2 regions of the Enterobacter cloacae complex sp. 385G4 genome follow, and region 1 is predicted to be linked to the other one. Evidence: predicted binding sites of a transcription regulator. Region 1 holds the regulator's gene; the other holds the start of a gene.
What was found. The regulator CRP, encoded in region 1, controls carbon source genes, mostly activating them, when cyclic AMP is high. The targets are predictions, from matches to a motif close to ATGTGANNNNNNTCACAT.
Positions count from the first base shown of each region.

Region 2: the regulator CRP is predicted to act here: its motif matches at 1,630-1,647, upstream of AC2FAJ_RS07775 (YfcZ/YiiS family protein).

Region 1 is NZ_JBXWDD010000015.1:21,888-25,731, reverse strand. It holds gene AC2FAJ_RS22145 (YccS/YhfK family putative transporter) at 1-1,658, opposite strand, end outside; gene crp (cAMP-activated global transcriptional regulator CRP) at 1,716-2,348, opposite strand; gene AC2FAJ_RS22135 (OsmC family protein) at 2,660-3,064, shown strand; gene AC2FAJ_RS22130 (phosphoribulokinase) at 3,131-3,844, opposite strand, start outside.
Region 2 is NZ_JBXWDD010000001.1:1,601,379-1,605,222, reverse strand. It holds gene mlaA (phospholipid-binding lipoprotein MlaA) at 1-55, shown strand, start outside; gene fadL (long-chain fatty acid transporter FadL) at 100-1,380, opposite strand; gene AC2FAJ_RS07775 (YfcZ/YiiS family protein) at 1,753-2,037, shown strand; gene fadI (acetyl-CoA C-acyltransferase FadI) at 2,284-3,594, shown strand; gene fadJ (fatty acid oxidation complex subunit alpha FadJ) at 3,594-3,844, shown strand, end outside.

The DNA of each region.
Region 1 (3,844 bases):
TTGTGCGCCTGGTTGACCTTCATCCGCTGATACGCCAGCGGGGAAGGCTGCGGATCGTCGCTCAGGATCAGGCGAATGGCCTGCTGGTCGGCCTCCAGCGCGTCGTGGGCGTTCTGCCTCAGCAGCCCGCTCTGCCACTGCGGCCACAGCCAGACCATGCCGCCAAAGGCGATCAGGCAGCCAATCAGCGTGTCGATCAGGCGGGCAACGATGAACTGTTCGCCGTTAAGCGTCAGCAACTGAAGGGTATATACCGCCGTCACCGTAAAGCCCACCATCGCCCAGCCGTAGTTTTTGCGAATGATTAGATAGCTTACCAGGGTGATCGCCAGCATGCCCGCCAGGGTATAGCCCTCGGGCACGTGAAAATGCAGCGTCACGCCCGCAATAATCAGCCCCGCCATCGTGCCGCCTGCCCGGTGCAGAATGCGCACCCGCGTGGCGCCATAGCCGTTCTGGGTAACAAACAGCACGGTCATTAAGATCCAGTACGGTTTCGGCAGGTGGAGCGCCATGCCCATCAGGCTGGCGATACTGAGCATGACGCTAATCCTTGCAGCGTTGCGCAGAGCGGAAGATTTCAGAGACAGGTAGCTTCTCAGCGCCGGCAGCAGCGGCAGACGTTTCTGTTTATCCGCCATCAGGTCACGGGAATAAAGCGGGCGCTGGGTGCGCAGCACACGGGCGATGCGGCTGAAGTGCCAGGCGGCAAACTGGCCGACCGGGTTATCCGGGTGCTGACGGGCGATTTTCTCCAGCGCGCCGAGCTGTTTGTCCATGTTAAAGCGCGTGGGGTAGCGGTGGTAGAGAATATCATCGGCCAGCACCCGCAGGCGCGCGGAGACGGTTTGTGCGTTCCAGCGGATCACCGCTTCGGCATGGCTGCGCTCAACCAGCTTTTGCACCTCCTGCGGGTGGTGAAGGCTAACGGAGATATGCTCCTGAAGATCCAGCCCCACCTGAAAGGTGCGCAACAGCCGTTTATATTCGTGGTTCTTGTTGGCGGCGAGCATATGCAGCTGCTGATAGCACTGGCTTATCAGGTCTACCACCTTTTGCTGGCGCGTCAGCAGCGGCGGTAAGGATTTTTCCGGATCCGTATGCTGGGTGAGCAGGGTGTATTTGGCTTCACAGTAATCCGCAAGCTGCACGTAGAGCAGGCTCAGAGATTCGCGCAGCGGCTGCTCCCGCCACAGCCAGAACCAGAACCAGTTAAACAGCCCGTACCACAGCGTGCCGAGGGCGTAGATCAGCAGCGGCTCCCACACAGGCATATTACCGGCGAGGCTCAGGGTGAAGATGGCCGCAATGAGTGACGCGGGAAGCAGACGGGCATGGAGCGAGCTGATTTCGGCGGTGACGCCGAGGGTCATCGCCAGCACGGTCAGGATCAGCGGCAGGGGAATATCACGAGCCAGCAGAAGCTGCACCGCGAGGCTACAGCCAGCAAACAGCGAGCCGCCAATTATCAGACGTTTGAAAAAGCGTTTATGGGGCGTGTCCAGACCGGCAATGTTGCAGCAGGCGGGGACGAGAGAAAACAGCAGGCCCTGCTGAAGATGTCCCAGGATCAGGCCCACGGCCACGGGAAGACACAGCACCAGCGTTTGTCGTAGTGCGTAGTTAACTTCCGGGTGATAGATCAGCCTGCGCCACATGGGGAAAAGAGACAAAAACGGCGTGACACCTCGCGATGGCACGCCGTTTAGGCAGGATTAACGGGTTCCGTAAACCACGATGGTTTTACCGTGGGCGGAGATCAGGTTTTGATCTTCCAGCATTTTCAGAATACGGCCCACCGTTTCGCGGGAGCAACCGACGATCTGACCGATTTCCTGACGGGTAATTTTAATTTGCATGCCGTCCGGGTGGGTCATCGCGTCTGGCTGTTTCGCCAGGTTCAGCAGAGTCTGCGCAATACGGCCAGTCACGTCCAGGAAGGCGAGGTTACCCACTTTCTCTGACGTCACCTGCAGACGGCGCGCCATCTGGGAAGAAAGACGCATCAGGATGTCAGGGTTAACCTGAATCAGCTGACGGAATTTCTTATAAGAAATTTCAGCCACTTCACATGCTGTCTTTGCACGAACCCAGGCGCTACGTTCCTGGCCTTCTTCAAACAGGCCCAGTTCACCGATAAAATCGCCCTGGTTCAGATAGGAAAGGATCATCTCTTTGCCTTCCTCATCTTTGATCAGCACTGCCACCGAGCCTTTGACGATGTAATACAACGTTTCCGCTTTTTCACCCTGGTGAATCAGCGTGCTCTTCGATGGGTACTTATGAATGTGGCAATGAGACAAGAACCATTCGAGAGTCGGGTCTGTTTGCGGTTTGCCAAGCACCATGCGCTGTTATCCTCTGTTATAAGCTGTCACCAGAGTCATCAGATGCATCCGGACTCTGGGGTTGCAATCGAATTCTTACCCATACCCTGGGAAGTCGGCTGTCGTAACGTTTCGCAGCCAGTAAAGTTTGATGTCCTCTGCATACATGTGTAACGTCAATGTATTACTGTAGCATCCTGAGTGTTTTAGCATAGCTTTTGCCGCGTGTCTCCTGGTGTCTCGCTTCAGCATGATGCAGGTCGCCTTCCATTGCGAGAAATGTAACGCACGCGTAATCTGTCACCAAAAATGCAACGTTGGAGTTAATGAATATGCAAGCGCGCGTGAAGTGGGTTGAAGGTTTAACGTTCCTGGGCGAGTCCGCATCAGGACACCAGATTTTGATGGATGGTAACTCCGGCGATAAAGCTCCAAGCCCAATGGAAATGGTGCTGATGGCGGCAGGCGGATGCAGCGCGATCGACGTGGTGTCGATTCTGCAAAAAGGTCGTCATGACGTGACGGATTGTGAGGTCAAACTCACGTCAGAACGCCGCGAAGAGGCGCCACGCCTGTTCACCCACATTAATCTGCACTTTGTTGTCACCGGGAAAGAACTGAAAGACGCGGCGGTCTCACGCGCGGTGGATCTCTCTGCGGAGAAATACTGCTCTGTGGCGTTAATGCTGGAGAAAGCGGTAAAAATCACCCATTCGTATGAAGTGATCGAGGCTTAATTATTGGGGCATCGTGCGTGTTGATGCCCTCACCCTAACCCTCTCCCACGGGGAGAGGGAACATGTTCACGCGATCTGCTTCCCTTCCATCAGTCGCTCCACCAGCGGCGTCATGATCAGCTCCATTGCAAGCCCCATTTTTCCACCGGGAACCACTAACGTATTCATGTGGGAAATAAACGAGCCCTGCAGCATCGCCAGCAGCCAGGGGTAATCAATGCCTTCAAGATTGCGGAAGTGGATCACCACAAAGCTCTCATCCAGCGACGGGATGCTTTTCGCCGCGAACGGATTGGAAGTGTCCACCGTCGGCACGCGCTGGAAGTTAATGTGCGTGCGGGAGAACTGCGGCGTGAGATAATTGATGTAATCTTCCATGGAGCGCACCACCGAGTCCATTACCGCCTCGCGCGAATGGCCGCGCTCGCTCATGTCGCGCGTCAGCTTCTGGATCCACTCAAGGTTAACAATTGGCACCACCCCCACCAGCAAATCCACGTGGCGCGCCACGTCGTGCTGAGGCGTCACAACGCCGCCGTGTAGCCCTTCGTAAAACAGCACGTCGGTCGGTTCCGGCAGCGGCTGCCAGGGCGTGAACGTGCCGGGGACCTGGTTCCAGGGTACGGCTTCGTCGTAGGTGTGCAGATACTTACGGGACTGCCCGGTACCGCTCTGACCGTATTCGCGGAAGGTTTGCTCCAGCAGGCCGAAATCATTGGCTTCCGGGCCAAAGTAGCTGATGTGTTTACCCAAATCGCGTGCCTTGCGGATCGCCATGTC
Region 2 (3,844 bases), on a different contig from region 1:
TAATCCAAACGCGAAGGCAATTGAAAACGAACTCAAAGATATTGATTCGGAATAAACAAAAAAGGTGAGCAACGCTCACCTTTTTTGAACCCTGCGCGATTAGAACGCGTAGTTGAAGTTAGTACCGAACAGCCAGGCTTTACCTTCAGAGGTAAATTCGTACGGGCCTTCCTTGAAGGTCACTTTCTGGCCATGCATATAAGATACGCCCGCATCGACAGAAGCATTCTCGTTGAACGCGTAGGTTGCACCAGCACTCACCCAGAAGCGGTCCTGATCCGGAATGGAGATGGAGCGCTTATCAGCCGGTACCGGGCTGTCATCGAATGCGATACCGGTACGGAATGTCCAGTTGTCATCCATATAGTAGGTGGTACCCAACGCAATGCGATAGGCGTCGTGGAAACTCTCGTCCTTATAGAACAGCGTTTGACCGTTGGTGCCGGTCGCTTTCAGCTCCTGGAACTGGCTCCAGCTGGTATAGGCCAGGCTATAGTGAATAGCCCACTGTGGCGCTACGCGGTTGTAACCCGAGACTTCCCACATTTCTGGCAGATGCAGTGACAGTGAGCCAGGGACAGTTTGACCGGAAGTCCCCCACGGGATAGTGGTACCCGCACCAGGGACCAGGCTGTTGACCGGCGTCAGGATGCCGCTCTTGTAATCGCCGTCGAAGTCAATTTTTACTTCGGAACGATAGGTCAGGCCCCAGCGGTTGTTTTTGTCCAACTCGTACAGAATACCGGCGTTCCAGCCATAGCCCCACTCATCGCCCTTCAGGCTGGCAATTTTGTTGCTGTTTTTCGGCAGGCGAGCCGTTTGTTCACCGGCGTAACGCTCAATTTTTGCATCGGCGTAGACGGCATCAAAGCCCAGACCGAAGCTCCAGCTGTCGTTCAGACGATAAGCACCGCTCAGGTTCAGGTTTAGCGTTGTCAGGTCTGTTTTACCGCCGTATTCGCCTGCCGGGTAGTTGTTATTGAACTCGGTAGCAAGGCCATAGTTAGACGTGACGGATGCGCCCCAGCCAAATTGTTCATTGATTGGTGCAACGAAGTGCAGGTTAGGTACCCACGCCGTTGGCGCAATGTTATCTGCTTTCAGGCTCGCACCAGAAGGTGACGTGCCGGAAATGTTGACATCAGGATCGATATACACCGCACCAGCAGAGAAGGTCGGGCGATCGAACATCATGATTAATGCAGGGTTACGGCTTGCGTTACCCGCATCATCAGCGATTGCACCTTCCCCTGAATACGCGCGGCCAAGGCCAGAGGAAGAAAATTCGTTTAGCTGAAAGCCCGCTGACCAGGCGGAAGTAGAGACGATTGCCACTGCGACTGCCAGCGCAGTCTTGTTGAACAGGGTTTTCTGGCTCATGACCATAACCTCATTGAGTTATTTTTATTCAATAATTGTTACATACCGTAACAGGAGCGCGAAGTGTAGGGTCTGAGGTATGACAGACAAATCAGACCAGTGGCCAGAGTATAGGTCCGACCAGCCTGAATGTTGCAAGTTTGTTTATTAATATTTTCAAACATGTTTCTTGAAACGAGATCTGGTTGGCAAAATTGTGACCATCGCGGCTCACTCAAAAGGGTGGTTTTTGTTTTAGATCATTTTTTAGTGTGATATCGGTCACTTATCCGATTTTGCGCCATTAACGGCTGGAGAGAGCCAGCGCTGGGGCGTAAAATATCAGCATCGTGTTTATCTCGCGCGCTGCGCGAATACAGAGGAAATTGAGCTATGAGTAAATGCAGTGCTGATGAAACCCCGGTTTGCTGCTGTATGGATGTTGGCACCATCATGGACAACACCGATTGCACCGCGTCTTACAGTCGTGTGTTCACCAACCGCGCCGAAGCCGAAGAAACGCTGGCCGCGCTGAGCAAGCGCGCGCGTGATGTGGAGTCCGATCCGTGTGAAATCAAATCTACCTTCACGGAAGTGGAGGGCGGCGTGAAGCTGGATATCGACTTTGTGTTTGCCTGCGAAGCTGAAACGCTGATTTTCCAGCTCGGTCTGCGTTAATTCTTTTTGCCCGGCGGCGCTTCGCTTGCACGGGCCTACGATCGTGTAGGCCGGGTAAGGCACCGTCGCTACCCGGCAACAAACCGCACAATTGCCTCTGCCATGCAGGGGCATTTTCTTTTTTTTCTCTGTGTTTTACCTCGCATTTTTAAGCTTCCCCGATTGGCTGAATGTAAAAAAATGGTTAAGACTGTTATCAGGTCAGACCACTTTATAGTCATGTAAAATTTTTCACAGGGGAAGGTTATGAGTCAGGCATTACCGCTAATCACCCGACAAGGTGACCGCATTGCCATTGTCAGCGGTCTGCGTACGCCGTTTGCACGTCAGGCGACGGCGTTTCACGGTATACCGGCTGTCGATCTGGGGAAAATGGTAGTGGGGGAGATGCTGGCTCGCAGCGAAATTCCGCCTGAGGTCATCGAACAACTGGTCTTCGGCCAGGTGGTACAGATGCCTGAAGCCCCTAACATTGCGCGGGAGATTGTTCTCGGTACCGGCATGAACGTTCATACCGATGCCTACAGCGTCAGCCGCGCGTGCGCGACCAGCTTCCAGGCGGTAGCAAACGTGGCGGAAAGTCTGATGGCGGGCACCATTCGCGCCGGGATCGCAGGTGGCGCCGATTCTTCCTCCGTACTGCCGATTGGCGTCAGTAAAAAGCTGGCCCGCATTCTGGTGGATGCCAATAAAGCCCGCACCACCGGTGCGAAGCTCAAACTCTTCTCGCGTTTACGCCTGCGCGATCTCATGCCCGTGCCACCTGCCGTCGCGGAATACTCGACTGGCCTGCGAATGGGCGATACCGCCGAGCAGATGGCCAAAACCTACGGCATCACCCGCGAGCAGCAGGATGCGCTGGCGCATCGCTCGCATCAGCTGGCAGCGAAAGCCTGGTCGGAGGGCAAACTCACCGACGAGGTCATGACCGCCTACACGCCTCCCTATCGAGAGCCTCTTACTGAAGACAACAATATTCGTGGCACCTCGACGCTGGCGGATTACGCCAAACTGCGCCCGGCGTTTGACCGCAAGCACGGCACCGTGACGGCGGCCAACAGTACGCCGCTGACCGATGGTGCTGCTGCGGTGATCCTGATGACGGAGTCGCGTGCAAAAGAGCTGGGCATCACGCCGCTGGGCTATTTGCGCAGCTATGCCTTTACCGCCATTGATGTCTGGCAGGACATGCTGTTAGGTCCGGCGTGGTCCACGCCGCTGGCGCTGGATCGTGCAGGGCTAACCCTGGCGGATATAACCCTGATTGATATGCACGAAGCCTTTGCCGCGCAAACCCTGGCAAACGTGCAGCTGTTGGCAAGCGAGCGTTTTGCACGCGACGTGCTGGGCCGCGCCCATGCCACCGGCGAAGTGGATCAGAGCAAATTCAACGTGCTGGGTGGGTCGATCGCCTATGGCCATCCGTTTGCGGCCACGGGCGCGCGAATGATCACCCAGACACTACACGAACTCCGTCGCCGCGGCGGCGGGTTTGGTCTCGTCACCGCCTGCGCGGCGGGCGGCCTTGGCGCAGCAATGGTTCTGGAGGCTGAATAATGGATATGCCATCTGCATTTAATCTGACGGTTCGCCTCGATAACGTCGCGGTTATCACTATTGATGTGCCTGATGAAAAGATGAATACCCTGAAGGCTGAATTCGGCACTCAGGTTCGCGCCATGCTCAAGCAGATCCGCGAAAATAAAGCGATTCGTGGTCTGGTCTTTATCTCGGCTAAGCCGGATAACTTTATTGCCGGGGCCGATATCAACATGATCGCCCGAGCGAAAAGCGCGCAGGAAGCTGA